Methylorubrum populi: one gene and its partner. The protein of the gene in region 1 interacts with the protein of each later gene in a pairwise test. Links are inferred from orthologs where the notes say so. Each region holds a gene or a part of one and is shown in the gene's direction. Other genes may lie near its edges.

The links. The genes of interacting proteins can lie anywhere in the genome.
Region 2: the proteins of MPPM_RS22785 (region 1) and MPPM_RS08415 interact in binary tests that used the Escherichia coli proteins (3 or more experiments, as listed by UniProt). The link is inferred for Methylorubrum populi from one-to-one orthologs.

Annotation. Positions count from the first base shown.
Region 1 is NZ_AP014809.1:4,928,987-4,934,522, forward strand. Bases 985-3,914 are described here. They hold MPPM_RS22785 (ABC-F family ATP-binding cassette domain-containing protein), read left to right. Parts: upstream 985-1,483; coding sequence 1,484-3,346; downstream 3,347-3,914. Other genes in these bases: MPPM_RS22780 (acyl-CoA dehydrogenase family protein), read right to left, coding at 985-1,323; MPPM_RS22790 (MFS transporter), read right to left, coding at 3,424-3,914. Outside these bases: bcmE (thiamine pyridinylase), read left to right, coding at 1-6; more of MPPM_RS22780, read right to left, coding at 82-984; more of MPPM_RS22790, read right to left, coding at 3,915-4,803; MPPM_RS22795 (alpha/beta hydrolase), read left to right, coding at 4,939-5,536. UniProt on the Escherichia coli protein: Genetic data indicate it may be involved in ribosome assembly or function.
Region 2 is NZ_AP014809.1:1,825,550-1,831,718, reverse strand. What follows is about bases 1,571-5,133. They hold MPPM_RS08415 (2-oxoglutarate dehydrogenase E1 component), read left to right. Parts: upstream 1,571-1,942; coding sequence 1,943-4,933; downstream 4,934-5,133. Other genes in these bases: odhB (2-oxoglutarate dehydrogenase complex dihydrolipoyllysine-residue succinyltransferase), read left to right, coding at 5,017-5,133; sucD (succinate--CoA ligase subunit alpha), read left to right, coding at 1,571-1,730. In the rest of the region: sucC (ADP-forming succinate--CoA ligase subunit beta), read left to right, coding at 1-837; more of sucD, read left to right, coding at 846-1,570; more of odhB, read left to right, coding at 5,134-6,169. UniProt on the Escherichia coli protein: E1 component of the 2-oxoglutarate dehydrogenase (OGDH) complex which catalyzes the decarboxylation of 2-oxoglutarate, the first step in the conversion of 2-oxoglutarate to succinyl-CoA and CO(2).

The DNA of each region.
Region 1 (5,536 bases):
CCTTGAGCATCGGGTCGGCCTGACCCCTTGCCTACCGCCGGCCCGACGGTGTTTCCGTCGAGCCGGCGGTCTCTCATGGCCTCATCCCCGCGGCAGCATCCGGTCGCTGATGATGCGGCGCTGGATCTCGCTGGTGCCCTCGAAGATCGTGGTGAGCCGCGCATCGCGCCAGTAGCGCTCGATCCGCCGCTCGGTGGTGTAGCCGTTGCCGCCGTGGAGCTGCATCGCCTGGTTCGTCACCCGCACCGCCATCTCGGTGGCGAGCAGCTTCACGCCGGCCGATTCGCTCTCGGCGGGCAGGCCCTCGTCGAGGAGGTGGGCCACCTGCTGCCAGTAGGCGCGGGCCTGGGCCACCTCGGCCGCCATGTCGGCCAGCGCGAAGCGCAGGGCCTGGAACTGGCCGATCGGTTGGCCGAACTGCTCGCGCTCCTGAAGGTAGGCTGTGCAATCCTCCACCGCGGCGCGGGCCACGCCGACGGCGCGGGCCGCGGTGTGGACCCGGGCGATGTTGAGGCCGCGCTGGACCGAGGCGAAGCCGCCGGAATCCGCATCCGCCCCCTCGTCGCCGTAGAGGCCGGTGAGCCGGTCGCGCTCGGGCACCCGCACCCCGTCGAGGGTCAGCTCGAAGGTGAGGAAGCCGTGGTAGCCGATCTTGTCGATCACCGTGCCGGTCATGCCCTTCGGGAAGGTGCCGGGCTCCTTGACGACGAGGAAGGGCTCCAGCCCGGCCGAGCGCGGCTCGCCGGGCTCGGGGTCGCGTACCCGGGCCAGGACCTCGATAAAGTCGGCGCCTTTCGCGAAGCCGGCCCAGCGCTTGGTGCCGGTGAGCACCCATTCGTCGCCCTCGCGCACCGCCCGCGTCTGCACGCCGGCCAGATCCGAGCCGGCTTTGGGTTCGGACAGCGCGATCGATCCGATCCACTGCCCCTTGGCGGATTTGGCGAGCAGCGCCCGGCGGCTCTCGTCGTCGAGGGTCTGGGTGCCGAGCCCCTGGCCGCGGGCCAGGATCGAGCCGGTGGAGAGCCACGCCCGGGCGAGTTCCTCCGAGATCAGGCAGTACTCGAACACGCCGAGCCCCATCCCGCCATACTCGGCGGGGATGGTGATGCCGAACCAGCCCTTCGCCGCCATCTGGTCGATGAGCGCGCGGGGCATCTCGCCTTTCTGCGGGTCGAGTTCGTCGGCGATCGGCAGGATCACGTCGCGGGCGAAATCCCGCGCCTCCTGCTGCAGGGCGACGCGCTTCTCCGTGCGCCAGGGCGAGAGCAGCTCGGGCGGGCGCGGCGCCTTGAAGCCCGGCTTGGCGACATCCGGCTCGGCCATGGTTCCTCCGCTCGTTGTTGTCGTTGTTCGTCCGAGCCGAACGCTCAAGCTGGCAAAACGTTCGCGGACGCGCCGGGAATGGACGGCGCGGGACAGTCGCGGGGCGGTCGCGGGGCGGGCGCTCTTGCACTGAGGCGCGCCCGCCCCCAGAACGCCGCTCATGCTGCGCGTCAACGATCTCACCTACCGCATCGGCGAGCGGGTCATCCTCGATTCGGCGACCTTCGCGATTCCCGACCGGGCCCGCGTCGGGCTGGTGGGCCGCAACGGGGCGGGCAAGACCACCCTGTTCCGGGCGATTCTCGGCGAGTTGCCGACCGACGCCGGGGCGGTCTCGGTGCCGAAGGGCATGCGCATCGGCGCGGTGGCGCAGGAAGCGCCCGCCGGCCCCGAGACCCTGCACGAGGTGGTGCTCGCCGCCGACCTCGAACGCGCCCGGCTGATGCGCGAGGCGGAAGAGGCCGACGGCCTGCGCCGGGCCGAGATCGAGACGCGGCTCGTCGATATCGGCGCGCATTCGGCACCGGCCCGCGCCGCGGCGATCCTGCACGGCCTGGGCTTCGATGCGGAGGCGCAAGGGAGGCCCTGCTCGGATTTCTCCGGCGGCTGGCGGATGCGGGTGGCGCTCGCGGCGATCCTGTTCTCCGAGCCCGACCTGCTGCTCCTCGACGAGCCGACCAACTACCTCGATATCGAGGGCACGCTCTGGCTCTACGACTACCTCGAAAAGTATCCGCGCACGGCGATCATCATCAGCCACGACCGGGAACTGCTCGACACATCCGTCGATCACATCCTGCATCTCGACCGCGGCAAGCTGACGATCTACCGCGGCGGCTTCACCAGCTTCTCGCGCCAGCTCTCCGAGAAGCGGGTGCTCCAGGCTAAGGCGAAGGCCAAGCAGGATGCCGAGCGGGCGCATCTCCAGAGCTTCATCGACCGTTTCAAGGCCAAGGCGACCAAGGCGCGTCAGGCCCAGTCGCGGATGAAGCGGCTCGCCAAGATGGAGCCGATCGCCGCGCTCCTCGAGGACGAGGCGCCGGTGATCCACCTGCCGAGCCCGGAAAAGCCGCTCTCGCCGCCGATCGTCGCCATGGAGCGGGTGCAGGCCGGCTACGGCGAGCGGGTCGTGCTCTCGGGGCTCAACCTCTCGCTCGCCCCCGACGACCGGGTGGCGCTTCTGGGCGCCAACGGCAACGGCAAGTCGACCTTCTGCAAGCTGATCGGCGGCCGGCTTCCGCCGCTCGCGGGCGAATTGAAGCGCTCCTCCAAGATGGAGGTCGCCTATTTCGCGCAGCACCAGCTCGACGAGCTGCGCCCGTCCGAGAGCGCGGTGGCCCACGTGCGCGACCGGATGCCCGACGCGCCGGAGGCGCGTGTGCGCTCGGCCGCCGCCCGCCTCGGCTTTCCGGCGTCAAAGGCCGACACGCCGGTGGAGAAGCTTTCGGGCGGCGAGAAGGCGCGGCTGCTGATGGGGCTCGCCGCCTTCGACGGGCCGCACCTCCTGATCCTCGACGAGCCGACCAACCACCTCGACATCGAGAGCCGGCAGGCTCTGGTGGAGGCCATCAACGATTACGAGGGGGCGGTGATCCTCGTCAGCCACGACCGCTTCCTGATCGAGGCCTGCGCCGACCGGCTCTGGATCGTCGGCGACGGCTCGGTGAAGCCGTTCGACGGCGACATGGACGATTATCGCCGCCTCGTTCTCGCCGGTCCGGAACGGGTGGACACGTCCGGCGAGGGCACCGGCGGCCAGAAGGCGGAGGCGCGCCGCTCGGCGGTGGAGCGGCGCGCGGCGCTGGCGCCGCTGAAGAAGAGGCTCGAGACGATCGAGGCGCGGATGGCCAAGCTCTCGGGGGCGATCGAGAAGATCGACGCGGCACTGGCCGACGGCACCGCCTTCCTCAAGGATGCGGCCAAGGCCGGCGACCTCGCCCGCATGCGTGCCGAGGCCGCCGAGGCTTTGGCCAAGGCCGAGGAGGAGTGGCTGGAGGTGAGCGGGGAGATCGAGGCGGCCTGAGGGTCCCGCCGCGAACCTGTCCGAAGCACGCCGGAACGGTCGATGCCACGGCGGCGGGCTGCCGGGAGAACCGTCGCTCAAACGGGCTCCCGCGAAAGGCGCCCGCCCCCCGGCGCGGCATCGACGGACGGGTCCGTGCCCGACCGGCTGAGTAGAGCCGCGACCAGCGCCGCCCCCGCCGTGAGCCCCAGCCAGAGCCCGGACGAGTTCGCTTTGGTCGCATCGAACAGCGCCGGAAGCTGCACGAGGTAGAGCGGACCGAGCAGCGTCCCGAGCCCGCCCGCGAGGACGAACAATCCGGCCGCGGCGGCATTGCGCTCGGGCGGCGCGGCCCGCAGCAGGGCGAGGACGTTGCCGACGACGAACAGGCCGCGGCCGATTCCGAAGGCGAGGAGGCCAAGGGCCAGGATCGGCCATGCGCGCGCCGTCTCGCCGCCCTCCGGGGGCACCACGGCGAGGGCGGCGAGGCCGGCCGCCGCGAGCCCCATCCCGATCCGGGGGAGACGCGGCGCGCCGGACCGGCCGGCGGTGAAGCCCGCCCCGGCGCTGAGGGCCGCAAGCCCCAGGAAGACGATGCCGACGCTGTCCTGCAACAGGCCGTCGAGCGCGTTGAGAGGGGGCATGAGCGCCGTGTCCGCCGCGGTGAGGGCGCCGTTGCCCACGAGCGCCGCGGCGAGCGGCCAAGCGAATCCCGGTCGCGGGAGAAGGTCGAGCGGCAGCAGCGGCGCCGGCCGCCGCCATTGCTGCCAGATCCACAGCCCCAACCCCATCAGGCCGAGATTGAGCACGAGCAGCGCCATCACGGGCCGGATCGCCGCGAGCACGGCCGCGGCCAGGAGCAGCCCAAAGCAAAGCACCGAGAGGACGGCGCCGAGCCCGTCGAAGCGCGGCCGCGGGGCGTCGTCCTTCGGCAGGGCAAGGAGACCGAGGAACAGGCTCGGCCCCGCCAGGAGAAGGGTGGGGACGAGGATGCCGAGGCTTCCGAACCGCGGCAGCGCGAACCCAGCCGACATCTGAAGCACCAGCAGCGCCAGCAGGGCGGCCACCTCCCCCAGTCCGAGGCCGAGCCCGAGACGCGCCTCGCCGAAGAGGCGGCGCAGCAGGCTCCATCCCGCGCAGACGAGAAGCGCCGTGGCGATGCCTTGAGCCAGGCGCAGACCGAGCAGCGGCACGAGGTCGAGCGGCAGCGCCGCGGTGGGGACGAGCCCCGTGAGGGCGAGGAGCGCGGCGAGGAAGCCGTGCCGCGGTCCGAGGCGCGCGGCCAGCGCCGCCATCGGCAGTGCGCCCAGGATCAGCCCGTGGGTGTGCGCCGACTGGATCACCGCGGCCGTGGAGACCGGGTACGCCCCCTGCTGCATCACCCACGGCATCAGGAACGCCATCCCCGTGGTCGGCAGCACCGTCACTCCGAAACCCGTCAGGACGGCGATGATGGCGAGGACGCGGCGCTCCGGCATCTGGTTCCTTCCCCCCTTCGTTCGCCTGCAAGCTTAACGGGAAGCCGCCGCGGCGTGAACCGTGGGTGGCAGGCTATCGGAGCAACGCCGGCCCCCGCCCCGCGTTGTCCGCTGCGAGGCCGGAACGGAGGAACCATGCGCGGCACGAGCCATCCCGTGACACGAAAGAGCGGCAAGGCCCTCGCTCTGCTGCCGCTCGCGGCGGCCGGCGCCTGGATCGCCTGGAGCCATCTTGGGCTGAACCGGGCCGGCCCCCTGCCTCCGGCCCTGCCGGGGCGGCGCACCACCCTGCGCACGCGCTCCGGCCGGGTGAACCTCTACGCCGCTGACGCGCAGGGCGGCCGGCCCCTGCTGCTGATCCATTCGATCAACGCCGCCGCCAACGCCTACGAGGTGAAGCCGCTCTACGAGCATTACCGGGGCAGACGGCCGGTCTACGCGCTCGAATTGCCGGGCTTCGGCTTCTCCGAGCGGGCGGACCGGATCTACACGCCCCGCCTGATGACCGACGCGATCCTCGACGCGGCGGCCGAGATCGCCGGCCGTCACGGCGGCGCGGCGCTCGACGCCATCGCGCTCTCACTGCCCTGCGCCTATCTCGCCCGCGCCGCCCTGGAGCGGCCGGACCTGTTCTCGACGCTCGGCCTCATCAGCCCGACCGGCTTCGACGCCCGCCTCTCCGGCCGCGGACCGAAGGACGCCAACCGCGGCAAGCCGCTGGCCCGTGGGCTCG
Region 2 (6,169 bases), 3.1 Mb from region 1 along the record:
TCGATGCTGGTGGACCGCGAGACCGGCCGCGTCGCCTTCGTCGTCTCGACGGAAGGCGGCATGGATATCGAGCAGGTCGCCCACGACACCCCTGAGAAGATCGTCACCTTCTCGGTCGATCCGGCCACCGGCATCATGCCCCATCACGGCCGCGCGGTCGCCAAGGCGCTCGGTCTCTCCGGTCCCCAGGCCAAGGAAGCGGGCGCGCTCACCGAGAAGCTCTACGCCGCCTTCACGGCCAAGGACATGAGCATGCTGGAGATCAACCCGCTGGTGCTCACCGGCGACGGTGGTCTCAAGTGCCTCGACGCCAAGATCTCCTTCGACTCGAATGCCCTCTACCGGCATCCGGACATCGTGGCCCTGCGCGACGAGACCGAGGAGGACGCCAAGGAGATTGAGGCCTCGAAATACGACCTCGCCTACATCGCGTTGGACGGCACGATCGGCTGCATGGTCAACGGCGCGGGGCTCGCCATGGCGACGCTCGACATCATCAAGCTCTACGGTGAAGAGCCGGCAAACTTCCTCGATGTCGGCGGCGGCGCCTCCGAGGAGAAGGTCACCGCGGCCTTCAAGATCATCACCGCCGACCCGCAGGTGAAGGGCATCCTCGTCAACATCTTCGGCGGGATCATGAAGTGCGACGTCATCGCCCGCGGCGTGATCGCGGCGGTGAAGGCGGTCGGCCTCGAAGTGCCGCTCGTCGTGCGCCTGGAGGGTACCAATGTCGAGGAGGGCAAGGAGATCATCCGGAACTCCGGCCTCAACGTCATCCCCGCGGACGATCTCGACGACGCCGCGCAGAAGATCGTCGCCGCGGTGAAGAAGGGCTGAGCTGACCGATGTCCATCCTGATCGACCAGAACACGAAGGTCATCTGCCAGGGCTTCACCGGCAAGAACGGCACCTTCCACTCCGAGCAGGCCATCGCCTACGGCACCAAGATGGTCGGCGGCACGAGCCCAGGTAAGGGCGGCTCGACCCATCTCGGCCTGCCGGTGTTCGACACCGTGGCCGAGGCCCGCGAGGCCACCGGCGCCGACGCCTCGGTTGTCTACGTGCCGCCGCCCGGCGCCGCGGACGCGATCTGCGAGGCGATCCAGGCCGAGATCCCGCTGATCGTCTGCATCACCGAGGGCATTCCGGTGCTCGACATGGTGCGGGTGAAGCGCGCGCTGGAGGGCTCGAAGTCGCGCCTGATCGGGCCGAACTGCCCCGGCGTCGTCACCGCGGGCGCCTCGAAGATCGGCATCATGCCGGCCAACATCTTCAAGCCGGGCTCGGTCGGCATCGTCTCGCGCTCCGGCACGCTGACCTACGAGGCGGTGTTCCAGACCTCGAATGCCGGGCTCGGGCAGACGACCGCCGTCGGCATCGGCGGCGACCCGGTCAAGGGCACCGAGTTCATCGACATGCTGGAGCTGTTCCTCGCCGACCCGAAGACCGAGTCGATCGTGATGATCGGCGAGATCGGCGGCTCGGCCGAGGAAGAGGCGGCGCAGTTCCTGGCCGACGAGGCCAAGCGCGGGCGCAAGAAGCCGATGGTCGGTTTCATTGCCGGCCGCACGGCGCCTCCCGGTCGCCGCATGGGCCATGCCGGTGCCATCATCTCCGGCGGCAAGGGCGGCGCCGAGGACAAGATCGCGGCGATGGAGGCGGCGGGCATCCGCGTGTCGCCCTCGCCGGCCCGTCTCGGCTCCACCCTCGTGGAAGTGCTGAAGGGTTGATGGGGTCTGTAACCGGGTCCTGCGCGGTTGTGTTGCACCGCACGCAAGCGCCTGCGACCCATATGAAAGACGATGTCGGGGCGCGCCCGCGCCCCGGCCGGATCCGGAGGCGCGACGCGGGGCGGTAGCCCCCCGCTCAGCCCTGCCACCGGATCGGACACGACGCGGCGGCCCGCTGGAACAGCGCCGCCCGAGCGGTAGGACAGGCAGCGATGGCACGCCAGGACGCGAACGAAGCCCTTCTCCAGACCTCCTTCCTCTACGGCGCCAACGCCGCCTGGATCGAGGAGCTGCAGGCGGCCTATGCCCGCGACCCGAACTCGGTCGATCCCGAGTGGCAGCAATTCTTCAGGGAGCTGGGCGAGGACGACGCCCTGGTGAAGAAGAACGCCGAGGGCGCGTCCTGGGCCAAGCCCAACTGGCCGGTGCCGCTCAACGGCGAGATCGTCTCGGCGCTGGACGGCAACTGGGGCGCCCTGGAAAAGGCGCTCGGCGAGAAGATCCAGGCCAAGGCCCAGCCCGGCAAGCCCGGCGACTCCGCCAAGGGCGCGGCGATCGTCGCCGCCACCGGCGTTTCGGTCGAGCAGGCCACCAAGGATTCCGTGCGCGCGATCATGCTGATCCGCGCCTACCGCATGCGCGGCCACCTGCACGCCAAGCTCGACCCGATCGGGCTCGCCCCGCGCGGCGACCACGAGGAACTGCACCCGCAGCATTACGGGTTCCAGGAGAGCGACTGGGACCGCAAGATCTTCCTCGACAACGTGCTCGGCATGGAATTCTCGACGATCCGCGAGATCGTCGCCATCCTGGAGCGCACCTACTGCCAGACGCTCGGCGTCGAGTTCATGCACATCTCCGATCCCGAGGAGAAGGCGTGGATCCAGGAGCGCATCGAGGGCAAGGACAAGGAGATCTCCTTCACTCCCGAAGGCCGTAGGGCGATCCTGAACAAATTGATCGAGGCCGAAGGTTTCGAAAAATTCCTCGATCTCAAGTATACCGGCACCAAGCGTTTCGGCCTCGACGGCAGCGAGTCGATGGTCCCGGCGCTGGAGCAGATCATCAAGCGCGGCGGCGCGCTCGGCGTCGAGGAGATCGTGCTCGGCATGGCCCATCGCGGCCGGCTGAACGTGCTCACCAACGTGATGGCCAAGCCCTTCCGCGCAGTGTTCCACGAGTTCAAGGGCGGCTCGGCCTCTCCCGCCGAGGTCGAGGGCTCGGGCGACGTGAAATACCATCTCGGCGCCTCCTCCGACCGCGCCTTCGACGACAACACCGTCCACCTCTCGCTCACCGCCAACCCGTCCCACCTCGAGATCGTCGATCCGGTGGTGCTCGGAAAGGTGCGGGCCAAGCAGGACCAGAAGGCCAAGCCGAACGTCGAGCGCCGCAAGGTGCTGCCGCTGCTGATCCACGGCGACGCGGCCTTCGCCGGCCAGGGCGTGGTGGCGGAATGCTTCGGCCTGTCGGGCCTGAAGGGCCACCGCACCGGCGGCTCGATCCACTTCATCATCAACAACCAGATCGGTTTCACCACCGACCCGCGTTTTTCGCGATCATCGCCCTACCCCTCGGACGTGGCGAAGATGGTGGAAGCCCCAATCTTCCACTGCAACGGCGACGACCCCGAGGCCGTGACCTTCGCCGCCAAGGTCGCGACCGAGTACCGCCAGAAGTTCGGCAAGCCGGTCGTGATCGACATGCTGTGCTACCGCCGCTTCGGCCATAACGAGGGCGACGAGCCGGCCTTTACCCAGCCGAAGATGTACCAGCGGATCCGCAAGCATCCGACCGCGCTGGAGACCTACGGCAAGAAGCTCGTCGAACAGGGCGACCTGACCCAGGAGCAGCTCGACGCCCGGAAGGCCGAGTTCCGCTCGATGCTGGAGAGCGAGCTCGACATCGCCGGCGGCTACAAGCCCAACAAGGCCGACTGGCTCGACGGGCGCTGGTCCGGCTTCAAGGCCGTGCGCGAAGACGTGGACGATCCGCGCCGCGGCCGCACCGGCGTGCCGACCGAGACCCTGCGCGACATCGCCACCCGGATCACCACGTCGCCGCCGGGCTTCCACCTGCACCGCACGATCCAGCGCTTCTTCGACAACCGCGCCAAGGCGGTCGAGACCGGCGTCGGCATCGACTGGGCGACCGCCGAGGCTCTGGCCTTCGGCTCGCTGCTGATCGAGGGCCATCGCGTCCGCCTCTCGGGCCAGGACGTCGAGCGCGGCACCTTCTCCCAGCGCCACGCCGTGGTGATCGATCAGGAGAACGAGCAGCGCTACACGCCGCTGAACTCCGTGCGCGAGGGGCAGGCGAGCCTGGAGGTCATCAACTCGATGCTCTCCGAGGAGGCGGTGCTCGGCTTCGAGTACGGCTACTCGCTCGCCGAGCCGAACTCCCTGGTGCTGTGGGAGGCGCAGTTCGGCGACTTCGCCAACGGCGCGCAGGTCGTCATCGACCAGTTCATCTCATCGGGCGAGCGCAAGTGGCTGCGCATGTCCGGCCTCGTGATGCTGCTGCCGCACGGCTACGAGGGCCAGGGACCGGAGCACTCCTCCGCCCGTCTGGAGCGCTATCTCCAGATGTGCGCCGAGGACAACATGCAGGTCGCCAACTGCTCGACGCCGTCGAACTACTTCCACATCCTGCGCCGTCAGCTGAAGCGCGACTTCCGCAAGCCGCTGATCCTGATGACGCCGAAATCGCTGCTGCGCCACAAGCGGGCGGTCTCGAAGATCGAGGACATCGCGGAGGGCTCGACCTTCCACCGCATCCTGTGGGACGACGCCGAGCACGACGAGAACGGCGTGAAGCTCGTGCGCGACGACAAGATCCGCCGCGTCGTGCTGTGCTCGGGCAAGGTCTATTACGACCTCTTCGAGGAGCGCGAGAAGCGCGGCGTCAACGACGTCTACCTGATGCGCGTCGAGCAGCTCTACCCGTTCCCGCTCAAGGCGCTGGCCAACGAGATGAGCCGCTTCCGCAACGCGGAGGTGGTGTGGTGCCAGGAAGAGCCCAAGAACATGGGCTCGTGGACCTTCGTCGAGCCCTATCTCGACTGGGTGCTGGGCCAGGCCGGCTCCGCCTCGAAGCGGCCGCGCTACGTCGGCCGCCCGGCCTCGGCCTCGACCGCGGTCGGCCTGATGTCGAAGCACCTCGCCCAGCTCCAGGCCTTCCTCAACGAGGCGCTGGCGGTCTGAGGCCGCCGGCCCCCTCTCGATTGATCCACCAACCGGGGCCGCGCCGCCCGAGGCGCGCCCCGAAACTCCGGTGAACACAGATTATGGCGACCGACATCCTCGTCCCCACGCTCGGCGAATCCGTCAGTGAGGCCACGATCGGCCGCTGGTTCAAGAAGCCCGGCGACACCGTGGCCGCCGACGAGCCCCTGGTGGAGCTCGAGACCGACAAGGTCACCCTCGAGGTGAACGCGCCGGCCGCGGGCCAGCTCGGCGAGATCCTGGTCAAGGACGGCGAGACGGTGGAGCCCGGCGCGGTGCTCGGCTCGATCGTCGAGGGCGGCAAAGGGGCTGACAAGGGGCCCGACAAGGGCGCGGGCAAGTCGGAGGTGAAGCCGGCCGCGAAGAGCGCCGAGCCGGCCGAGACCAAGACGGAGGCCCGCGCGGAGAAGGGCGACGGCAAGCCGGCCAAGGACGAGCCGGCCAAGGAATCCTCCGCCTCCTACGGCAGCCACGGCGATGCCCCGCCGGCCGGGGGCCGCGGCGCCGACGAGAGCGGCCCGGCGGTGGCCAAGCTCGCCCGCGAATCCGGCATCGATCCGGCCAGCCTCAACGGCAGCGGCAAGGACGGCCGCGTGACCAAGGGCGACATGCTCGCCGCGATCGACAAGGGCGTCGCGAAGGCGCCGGCTCAGGAGGCCAAGGCTCCGGCCCCGCCGCGGGCGCCCTCCGCACCGGACGACGCCGCGCGCGAGGAGCGCGTGCGGATGACGAAGCTCCGTCAGACCATCGCGAAGCGCCTCAAGAGCGCCCAGGACACGGCGGCGATGCTGACCACGTTCAACGACGTGGACATGGGCGCGGTGATGGCGCTCCGCTCGCAGTACAAGGACATCTTCGAGAAGAAGCACGGCACGAAGCTCGGCTTCATGGGCTTCTTCACCAAGGCGGTGATCGGCGCCCTCAAGGACGTGCCGGCGGTCAATGCCGAGATCGACGGGCAGGACCTCGTCTACAAGAACTACTACCACATCGGTATCGCCGTCGGCACCGATAAGGGCCTCGTCGTACCGGTGGTGCGCGACGCCGACGACCTGTCGATCGCCGGCATCGAGAAGAAGATCGCCGGCTTCGGCAAGAAGGCGCGCGAGGGCAAGCTCTCCATCGACGAGATGCAGGGCGGGACCTTCACCATCACCAATGGCGGCATCTACGGCTCGCTGATGTCGACCCCGATCCTCAACGCACCGCAATCGG